DNA from 4 places in the Mesorhizobium sp. B2-5-11 genome. Region 3 is predicted to be linked to each of the others. Evidence: predicted binding sites of a transcription regulator. Region 3 holds the regulator's gene; each other region holds the start of a gene.
The links. The regulator LexA, encoded in region 3, represses DNA repair genes until DNA is damaged. The targets are predictions, from matches to a motif close to TGTTCNNNNTGTGTTCNG.

Region 1: a site for LexA is predicted at 1,236-1,253, ahead of uvrA (excinuclease ABC subunit UvrA). Genes of this name have one in related genera too.
Region 2: a site for LexA is predicted at 1,141-1,158, ahead of parE (DNA topoisomerase IV subunit B). Genes of this name have one in related genera too.
Region 4: a site for LexA is predicted at 785-802, ahead of dinB (DNA polymerase IV). Genes of this name have one in related genera too.

Annotation. Positions count from the first base shown of each region.
Region 1 covers NZ_VFUK01000011.1:111,526-113,726, reverse strand. Annotated here, with positions in the region: gene FJ490_RS26965 (ATP-dependent Clp protease proteolytic subunit) at 1-316, shown strand, start outside; gene FJ490_RS26960 (hypothetical protein) at 413-694, shown strand; gene uvrA (excinuclease ABC subunit UvrA) at 1,403-2,201, shown strand, end outside.
Region 2 covers NZ_VFUK01000003.1:559,468-561,668, forward strand. Annotated here, with positions in the region: gene parE (DNA topoisomerase IV subunit B) at 1-1,071, opposite strand, end outside; gene cpaB (Flp pilus assembly protein CpaB) at 1,307-2,201, shown strand, end outside.
Region 3 covers NZ_VFUK01000001.1:1,335,398-1,337,598, reverse strand. Annotated here, with positions in the region: gene FJ490_RS06850 (ComEC/Rec2 family competence protein) at 1-465, shown strand, start outside; gene lexA (transcriptional repressor LexA) at 459-1,202, opposite strand; gene FJ490_RS06840 (TetR/AcrR family transcriptional regulator C-terminal domain-containing protein) at 1,670-2,201, shown strand, end outside.
Region 4 covers NZ_VFUK01000004.1:141,591-143,791, forward strand. Annotated here, with positions in the region: gene FJ490_RS14570 (helix-turn-helix domain-containing protein) at 1-308, shown strand, start outside; gene FJ490_RS14575 (hypothetical protein) at 453-689, opposite strand; gene dinB (DNA polymerase IV) at 831-2,072, shown strand; gene FJ490_RS14585 (sterol desaturase family protein) at 2,120-2,201, opposite strand, start outside.

The DNA of each region.
Region 1 (2,201 bases), on a different contig from region 3:
GGGCTTTGCCGCCTCGATGGCTTCGTTCCTGCTGATGGCTGGCACGCCGGGACGGCGCATCGCGCTGCCCAACGCCAGCCTCGTCCTGCACCAGCCGCTGGGCGGCTTCCAGGGTCAGGCATCGGACATCCAGCGTCACGCCGAAGGCATCCTGCGCACCAAGCGGCAGATGACCGAGCTCTATGCGCGCCATTGCGGCCGCACCTATGAAGAGGTCGAGCGCACGCTCGACCGGGACTATTTCATGACCGCCGAGGAAGCGAAGGCATGGGGTCTCGTCGATCATGTCTACGACACCCGCAAAAAGGCGGCGTGACCGGCACAAGCACGATGAATTGCGACGGCCCCGCCGTCCGGCGATTTGATGACCGCCGGTCTGGCCACCTCGGCGGGGCGGCGCTATAACCGGCCGATGATCGACAGCCGCTTATTCCAACCTTGGCGTCTTGCCGTCACTATTTTCGCCGGTGCGCTCATGCTGGCCGGCGGCGCCTTTGCCAACGACAGCCAGAAAGGCAGCCTGCCCGGTGTGGCCGGCGATTATCGCATCGCCAAGCCGGCCCCGCAGCCCGAACCCGATGACGCCTTCCCCGCCAACGGCAACGGCCGGTTCAAGATCGGCGATACCGATGTCAGGATTTCCGGCAGCATCACGGTCGATGTCGGCGCCGGCGGGATCAAACCGCCGCGGTAGCTGACATGTCGGGGCCGTCATTACCTCCGCGTTCCCCCAAAAGAGCAGCCCCGCCGTGCTTTTAGCAAACGGACGGGGCTTTTCTGGATCTATAATCCAATCTTTCGCCGGGAATGTTTTACCGGCTTTCGATTTCGGATGCTTCGCGGCGTTCAGCCGACGATCCGACCAGTAGTCTCTGATTTTGGTGCATCCGGCAGGGTCACGTCGGAAGGCGCTCGCGTCTCCCTGGCATTCATGCCTGCCGCGGCTCCAGTCACTGCTGGAGCCTCAAGGGACTGTCCGGTGGCGTCATGCTCCACTCCTGTGTCCATTGCGACAATCGTCGTCAGAAGCACTGATCGCAATAGCCCGCGGCGTCTCGCAGGCCGCCTTTGGGCGACGAGGCCATCGAAAGACAGCCGGCTTCATTGACCTGTGGAGTCTGCTCCCCTCAGCCGGGGACGTCAACCGCTCGATGTCCGATCGGAAAAAATGTGATCGAGCGACATATCCCCTGATGGGAACCACGCCGCCTGCTCCACCGCTTTTGTCAGGAGCGTGTTCGGTCTTTGTTCTTTCCGCTTGCCCGTTCGTGCGAAAGACGGTTAAACGACTTGGTCGAGAATTGTGGCGTCTCTCGACGCGGCGGCAAAAATACCTACATAGGGGACGGCCGGGGAAAACCCGCCGATCCCACAAATTCCAGATCTGAGGCGGCGACCGGCAATGGCCGACCATAAATATCTTTCCATTCGCGGGGCGCGCGAACACAATCTGAAGAATGTCGATCTCGACCTGCCGCGTGACAGCCTGATCGTCATGACGGGCCTGTCGGGCTCCGGCAAATCGTCGCTTGCCTTCGACACCATCTATGCCGAAGGCCAGCGCCGCTATGTCGAGAGCCTGTCGGCCTATGCGCGGCAATTCCTCGAAATGATGCAGAAGCCGGATGTCGACCAGATCGACGGCCTTTCGCCGGCCATCTCCATCGAGCAGAAGACCACTTCGAAGAACCCGCGCTCGACGGTCGGCACCGTCACCGAGATATACGACTACATGCGGCTTCTGTTCGCGCGTGTCGGCGTACCCTATTCGCCCGCCACCGGACTGCCGATCGAGAGCCAGACGGTGTCGCAGATGGTCGATCGCGTGCTGGCGGTCGAGGAAGGCACGCGCCTGTTCATCCTGGCGCCGATCGTGCGCGGCCGCAAAGGCGAGTACCGCAAGGAATTGCTCGAGCTGCAGAAAAAGGGATTTCAGCGCGTCAAGGTCGACGGCGTCTTCTATGAGATCGCTGATGTGCCGCCACTCGACAAGAAATACAAGCACGACATCGACGTGGTCGTGGACCGCATCGTCGTGCGCGGCGACCTCGCAACGCGCCTTGCCGATTCCATGGAGACCGCGCTGAAGCTCGCGGAGGGGCTGGCGGTAGCGGAGTTCGCCGACAAGCCGCTCGATGCCAGTCAGACGGGCGAGGATTCGGTCAACAAGTCGAAGAACGAGACGCATGAGCGCATCCTGT
Region 2 (2,201 bases), on a different contig from region 3:
CGAGGCGCGCTTGTTGCCGACGAGGTCGGCATAGGCGCGCAGGCCGCGCGTCAAGACGTTGCGGAAGCCGGCCTCGTGGGTGCCGCCTTCGCCGGTCGGGATGGTGTTGCAGTAGGAGTTGATGAAGCCGTCGCCGCCGAACCAGGTCACCGCCCATTCCAGCGAGCCATGGCCGCCTTGCCTGTCGCTCTTGCCGGCGAAGATTTCGCGCGTTACCTGGAATTCGTCGCCGAGCGACGCTTTCAGATAGTCCTTGAGGCCGCCGGGAAAATGGAATTCGGCCTTGGCCGGAGTGGTGTCCTTTTCCTTGATCAGCGAAGGATCGCAGGTCCATCGGATTTCGACGCCGCCGAACAGATAGGCCTTCGAGCGTGTCATGCGGTAGAGCCGCGCTGGCTCGAACGCGGCACCCTTGCCGAAAATCTGCTCGTCGGGATGGAAGCGGGTCCTGGTGCCGCGCCGGTTGTGAACTTCGCCAAGGTGCTCGAGGCCGCTGACCGGGATGCCGCGCGAGAAGCGCTGCCGGTAAAGTTGCCGTCCGCGCGCGACTTCGACTTCGAGATGATCCGACAGTGCGTTGACCACGGAGACGCCGACGCCGTGCAGGCCGCCCGAGGTTTCATAGACCTTGCTATCGAACTTGCCGCCCGAATGCAGTGTCGTCATGATCACTTCGAGCGCTGGCTTCTTGAACTTCGGATGCGGATCGACGGGAATGCCGCGGCCATTGTCGGTGACGGTGAGAAAGCCGTCAGCCGAAAGCTCGACATCGATGAATGTGGCATGGCCGGCAACCGCCTCGTCCATCGAGTTGTCGATAACCTCGGCGAACAGATGGTGCATGGCCTTGTCGTCGGTGCCGCCAATATACATGCCCGGACGGCGCCGCACGGGCTCCAGGCCTTCGAGTACCTCGATATCGGCGGCGCTGTAGCCCTCTGAGCCGTCACGAGACGCCGCCGCCGGACGCTTGGCTGCCGCCTGCACCAGCGGATCGGCCGGACGCGCCGGTGTGCGAACCGGTTGCGGCTGCTTCTCCAGATTGCCGAAAAGATCGTTGTTGTCGTCCATGCCTGCCATAGAGCCCAAGCTGCGAATCACCCGCCGATACTGCCACGCTTTTCAGCGCCAAGCGACGGAGGTTCCTGTTACGTTCGGGGATTAACCCCCTCTTATCCTAAAACCATTCGATAACCAAGCCGGCGGAAATCAGGCGGATAGCCAGCGAGAAGATTCCTGATTCTTTAACAATGCCGCCTAGCGTGAGCCAACATAACAAGAAACTACGGGCACCAGGGGTTTGGGCGTGAGGGGCAAGGCCATAACGATGATCGGCATCGCCGCCGTTTTCGGCGCAATCTCGATCTTTGCCGCGGATTTCTGGGTCAAGCGCCAGGCCAGGGCCGACGCCGAGGAGAAAACCGCGTCGATCGCGGCGCCCGCCGCGCCGACGGTCGAATTCAAGACCATCGTGGTGGCGAATGCACCGTTGCGGTACGGCATGGATCTCGACCGCGCGAAACTCAGCGAAATTCCGTGGCCGCAGGATTCGCTGCCGCAGGGCGCCTTCGCCACCATCGATGGACTGCTCGGGGACGGCAACCGCGTGGTGCTGTCGCCGATCGAGGTCAACGAACCGGTGCTGCTTACAAAGCTGTCCGGCCCGAATGGCCGCGCCACGCTCTCCAACATGCTGACGCCCGGCATGCGGGCCGTCACCATCCGCACCGACGAGATCGCGGGCGTCGGCGGCTTCGTCACGCCGGGCGACCGGGTCGATGTCGTGCTGACGCGCGATGCCGGCGAAATCCAGGAAGTGGCCAAGAATGCGCAAGGCGCCGCCGGTTCGACCATCACCTCAGAGATCGTCGTTGCCGACGCGAAGGTGCTGAGCGTCGGGCAGGGCGCCGACGAGCGCCAAACGACGCCGCAGGTGGCCAATTCCATAACCATCGAGGTGACCACCGAAGGCGCGCAGAAAGTGGCGCTGGCCCGCACTGTCGGCACGCTGTCGCTGTCGCTTCGCTCCGCCAGCGAGGGCGGCGAGGGCAAGGACGGTGTCACCACCATCTCCTCCTTTGGCGGATCGGTGGCGGGCAAGGCGCAGGCCGCAGCCGGCTCGCTGTTCGACGCCGTGGCAAAGGAGCCGGAGAAGCCGAAATTCAAGACGGTCATCGTGACGCGTGGAACCACGGCCGAGG
Region 3 (2,201 bases):
GCGCTGAAGTCCGAAACCATCGTTGCGCCGGAACTGTTCGACAGCGGAGACCGACAGTTCGACATCTTCGATTCCGCGCAACTTCCGGCGGGAGCGCCTTTCTATTGCTTCACGGGCCTGTGCATGGCCCGGCATACCTCGGGGGCGATCATCGCGCAGGTGGAGGATCGCAAGGACGCCTGGAGGGCCTGCTCCTATGCGGATCTGATCGTCATCAACGACCCCGCGGGCTACGATCCCTGCCACAATCCGCTGGTTCTCGTCATCACCAAGCGGCAGCTCGCTCGTAAGGGAAGTGCCGCCGTCTTCTTCGACCAGCAATCGGCGACGGCACCGGCACGGGTCAGCTTTGCCGTCGACAGGCCATATCGGCCTTGGCACGAACAGCGGAAATTCTCACGCGAGGCAAGGGGACTGCCGCCTTACCGTAAACCCGAAAAGCCCACCGCCGACCCCGCTCAGTAGCGCCTGATCAGGCCGACCAGCTTGCCTTGCACCTTGACCCTGTCCGGTCCGAAAATACGTGTTTCATAGGCCGGATTGGCAGCCTCGAGCGCAATCGAAGCACCCTTTCGGCGGAAGCGCTTCAGCGTTGCTTCCTCCTCGTCCACCAGGGCCACGATGATCTCGCCGGGACTTGCGGTGTCGGCATTGCGGATGATGACCGTGTCGCCGTCGAAAATGCCGGCCTCGATCATCGAATCGCCCTTGACCTCCAGCGCATAGTGTTCGCCGCCCATGATCATGTCAGGCGGCACTGAAATGGAATGCGTCTGATGCTGGATGGCGTCGATCGGCACACCCGCTGCGATGCGACCCATGACCGGGATCGACACCGCTGAAACCGCATCGTCGTCATTGCCGGCAGCGGGCAGACGCGAAGACGTCGCCGGCTTGATCTGCCGGCTAGGGCTGCTGCCCTGTCCGAGGCTGCCCTGGATGACGCTCGGGGAGAACTTCTTTGCCGCGTTAAGACCCGGCGCGATCGAGTCCGGCAGGCGCAGCACCTCCAGCGCGCGCGCCCGGTTGGGCAGGCGGCGAATGAAGCCGCGCTCCTCCAACGCCGTGATCAGCCGATGAATTCCCGACTTGGAGGCGAGGTCCAGCGCTTCCTTCATCTCGTCGAAGGACGGCGGAATGCCGCTTTCCTTCAGCCGTTCATGGATGAACATCAAGAGTTCATGTTGCTTGCGCGTGAGCATGGCGGCCCCCAAAGGCATTGCACAAAGGGTCTGGAACCAGAATCAGAAAACAAACCCAGAACAAACACTATCTGTTCCAGTTGTGTTCCGCAACCATTTAAAGTTTAATGAATTTGTTAAGGCGACGGAAACGAAATGCCCTCCCGCAGCCAGCATCCTGCCAGCGCGGTCCGTCGTCAATGCGCTCCCGGGCCCTTTGAAACTATTTTGGTTAATGGCCTGTGGCCCGACCGGTCTCCACTCTTGGCACATGCCTGCAAGCTGGGTGACCGGCAGGTGCGGGGTGCGTTTGGGCGGATTAGAAACCCCTGCGGCTCGTGAACGAAACGAAACCAAAATGCCAACTTCCCGCCGGAAAACGACGAGGCACCACCACTGGTCGCGATGGGCTGCGTTCGCTCGCTCCTTGCTTCCCGTTCGCTTGACGAAACCGTATAATAATGTACGGTTTTCGAAGAGGAACACCAATGACCACGCCGAAGCAGGCCGCGCGACGCGAACGGATAGAGGAGGCCGCCTATGCGGTGCTCCGGGAAACCGGCTACAAGAGCGCCTCCCTGCTTGCTATCGCCAAGCGGGCATCGGCCTCGAACGAAACCCTCTACAACTGGTACGGCAACAAGCAGACCCTGTTTCGATCCTTGATCGAAGCCAATGCGGGAGAGGCAAGGAAGCTGCTGGAGGACGCCCTTCACCAGGCGCGCGATCCGCTCGAAACCCTGAACTTGCTCGGGCCAGTCCTGCTGACCCTCGTGACGGGCGACAAGGCGGTGGCGCTCAATCGCGCCGCGGCCGGCGACGTCAACGATACAGGCACGCTTGGCCAATCGATCGCGCAATTCGGCCGCAATACCATAATGCCGCTTGTTGGCGACCTGCTTCGAACCGCAAGTCGGGCCGGCCTGATCGCCTGTGACGATCCTGCCGAAGCCGCCGACATCTACATCAGTCTTTTGATCGGCGATCTCCAGGTTCGCCGGATCGTTGGGGTGCTCGAGG
Region 4 (2,201 bases), on a different contig from region 3:
ACTTTCGCGAATTCCTGCAATCCGATGAGGGCATTTCCTCGCGTACGCTGGCCGAGCGCCTCCAGACATTGCAGGACGAAGGTATCCTCACCCGCAGCGGTGATCCCACGCATGGGCTGAAGGCGATCTATCGCCTGACCGAGGCCGGCATCGACCTTGTGCCCGTGCTGGCCACGCTCGGCGCCTGGGGCAGCAAGCACCGCAAGGCCGACGATGATCTGGCAAGGATCGCCGATAAGCTCGCTGCCGACGGCGAGCCGGCGCTGGAGCGCCTCAAGCAGGCGCTGCGGGCGGAGCATCTCGGTTGATGGATGTCGCCAAGGCGGCCTCGGGGACAACGACCCGCACAGGCAACGCGCCTCAGAAAGCGCGTCACGGCCCTCTGTTCGGAATAGCGCAAAAACAAGCAATTGGAACGGTTGCGTGATGCATTGCAGCACGCCGGCGACGAGCTATGGCGTGCGCAATATGTCGGCGCCCGCCTGCTCATCGAACAGCACGGCGCAGCCGCACTGCAGCGCGACTTCACTCAGCGCATTCGCGACTGTTTCGTCGGCCGAGACGAAATCGCCGGTCAGCACCCGCAATTCCTCCACGGCCTTGGCCATCGAAACCAGCCGCCCCGCGGCGCGGTCGGTCGAGCAGGCGTTGACGACGCAAACCAGATCGATCATTTCAAAGTTGCCCATGCTAGCCTCCGCACGCGGCGCCCTTCGGCCGTCAACGCGATTGTGAGCGACAATGTTCCGGCGGATCGCGACCTCGCTTGACAGCGAGCAATGTTTGTTCTCTTTATGTTCCATACTCTACAACGTCGCGAGGAACCGGGGATGGAGCCCACCATCCTGCATGCCGATCTCGACGCTTTCTACGCCTCGGTCGAGCAGCTTCTCGACCCCTCGCTGCGCGGCAAGCCGATCGCGGTCGGCGGCGGCGTCGTGCTCGCCGCCTCCTACGAAGCCCGCGCCTTCGGCGTGCGCGGCGGCATGCCGGGGCGCAAGGCGCGCGAGCTCTGCCCGCAGTTGATTTTCGTCGGCGGAAATTTCCGCGACTACCAGCGGCTCGGCGACGCCGCGATGAAGGTGCTCGACGATTTCACGCCGCTGGTCGAGCGCATCTCCATCGACGAGGCCTTCGCCGATGTCGCCGGTTGCACGCATCTGTTCGGCCAGCCGCGGGAGATCGCCTCGACCATTCGCCGCCGCGTGCGAAGCGAACTCGGCCTGCCGATCTCGATCGGCGTGGCGCGCACCAAGCACCTGGCCAAGATCGCCTCGCAGGTGGCCAAGCCCGATGGGCTGGTGGTGGTCGAGCCCGGCACCGAGATCGCCTTCCTGCATGACCTGCCGGTCTCCCTGATGTGGGGCGTCGGCCCGGCGACCAGCGCGCGGCTGGCCGAGATCGGCGTCCAGACAATCGGCGAACTGGCCAGGACGCACAGCGGCGCGCTGGCGCGGCTGCTCGGCCCTGCCGCCGGCGAAAAGCTTGCCGCCTTGTCGTGGAACCGCGATCCGCGCAAATTGGAAACACGTCGCCGCGCCCATTCGGCCGGTGCCCAGTCGGCGCTTGGCCGCAAGCCGGCACTGGAATGCGTCTACATACCCGTCCTGCTGCATCTGGCCGACCGGGTCGCCAGCCGGCTGCGCGCCAAGGCGCGCCCCGGCCGCACGGTGACGGTGCGCGTGCGCTTCGCCGACCTCAGCGCCGTCACCCGCTCGATCACGCTCGACCAGCCGATCTCGGCGACGGTGATGCTGGCCGAGATCGCGACAGACCTGGTGCGGGGCGTGCTTGCCGATCATCCGCATGACAGGACGATTTCGCTGCTGGCGATCTCGGTCTCGCATCTGGAGGAAAGTGCCGAATTGCAGCTCGAACTGCCGCTCGGCCTCGCCGACGAAAAGCGCCGCCCCGGCACCAGGAAGGGCCTCGCACGCTTCGGCGCCGACCGCGCCATCGACAAGATCCGCGAGCGTTTCGGCAAACAGGCCGTCGGCTACGGCACCGTGGCGCTGGAGGCGGCCCGCTCGGTGCCCGACGAGTTCAGGGAATTGGCGCAGAAGGAATTGTAAGCGGGAATGGCTGTCTGCGCTTCCCGAATGGCGCACACCAGTTGGCTTCAGAGCCGCATCGTGCCGAAGACCCGATCCCAGAACAGCGACGTCACGCCGAAATTGACGTTTTCGTCGACATGATGATGC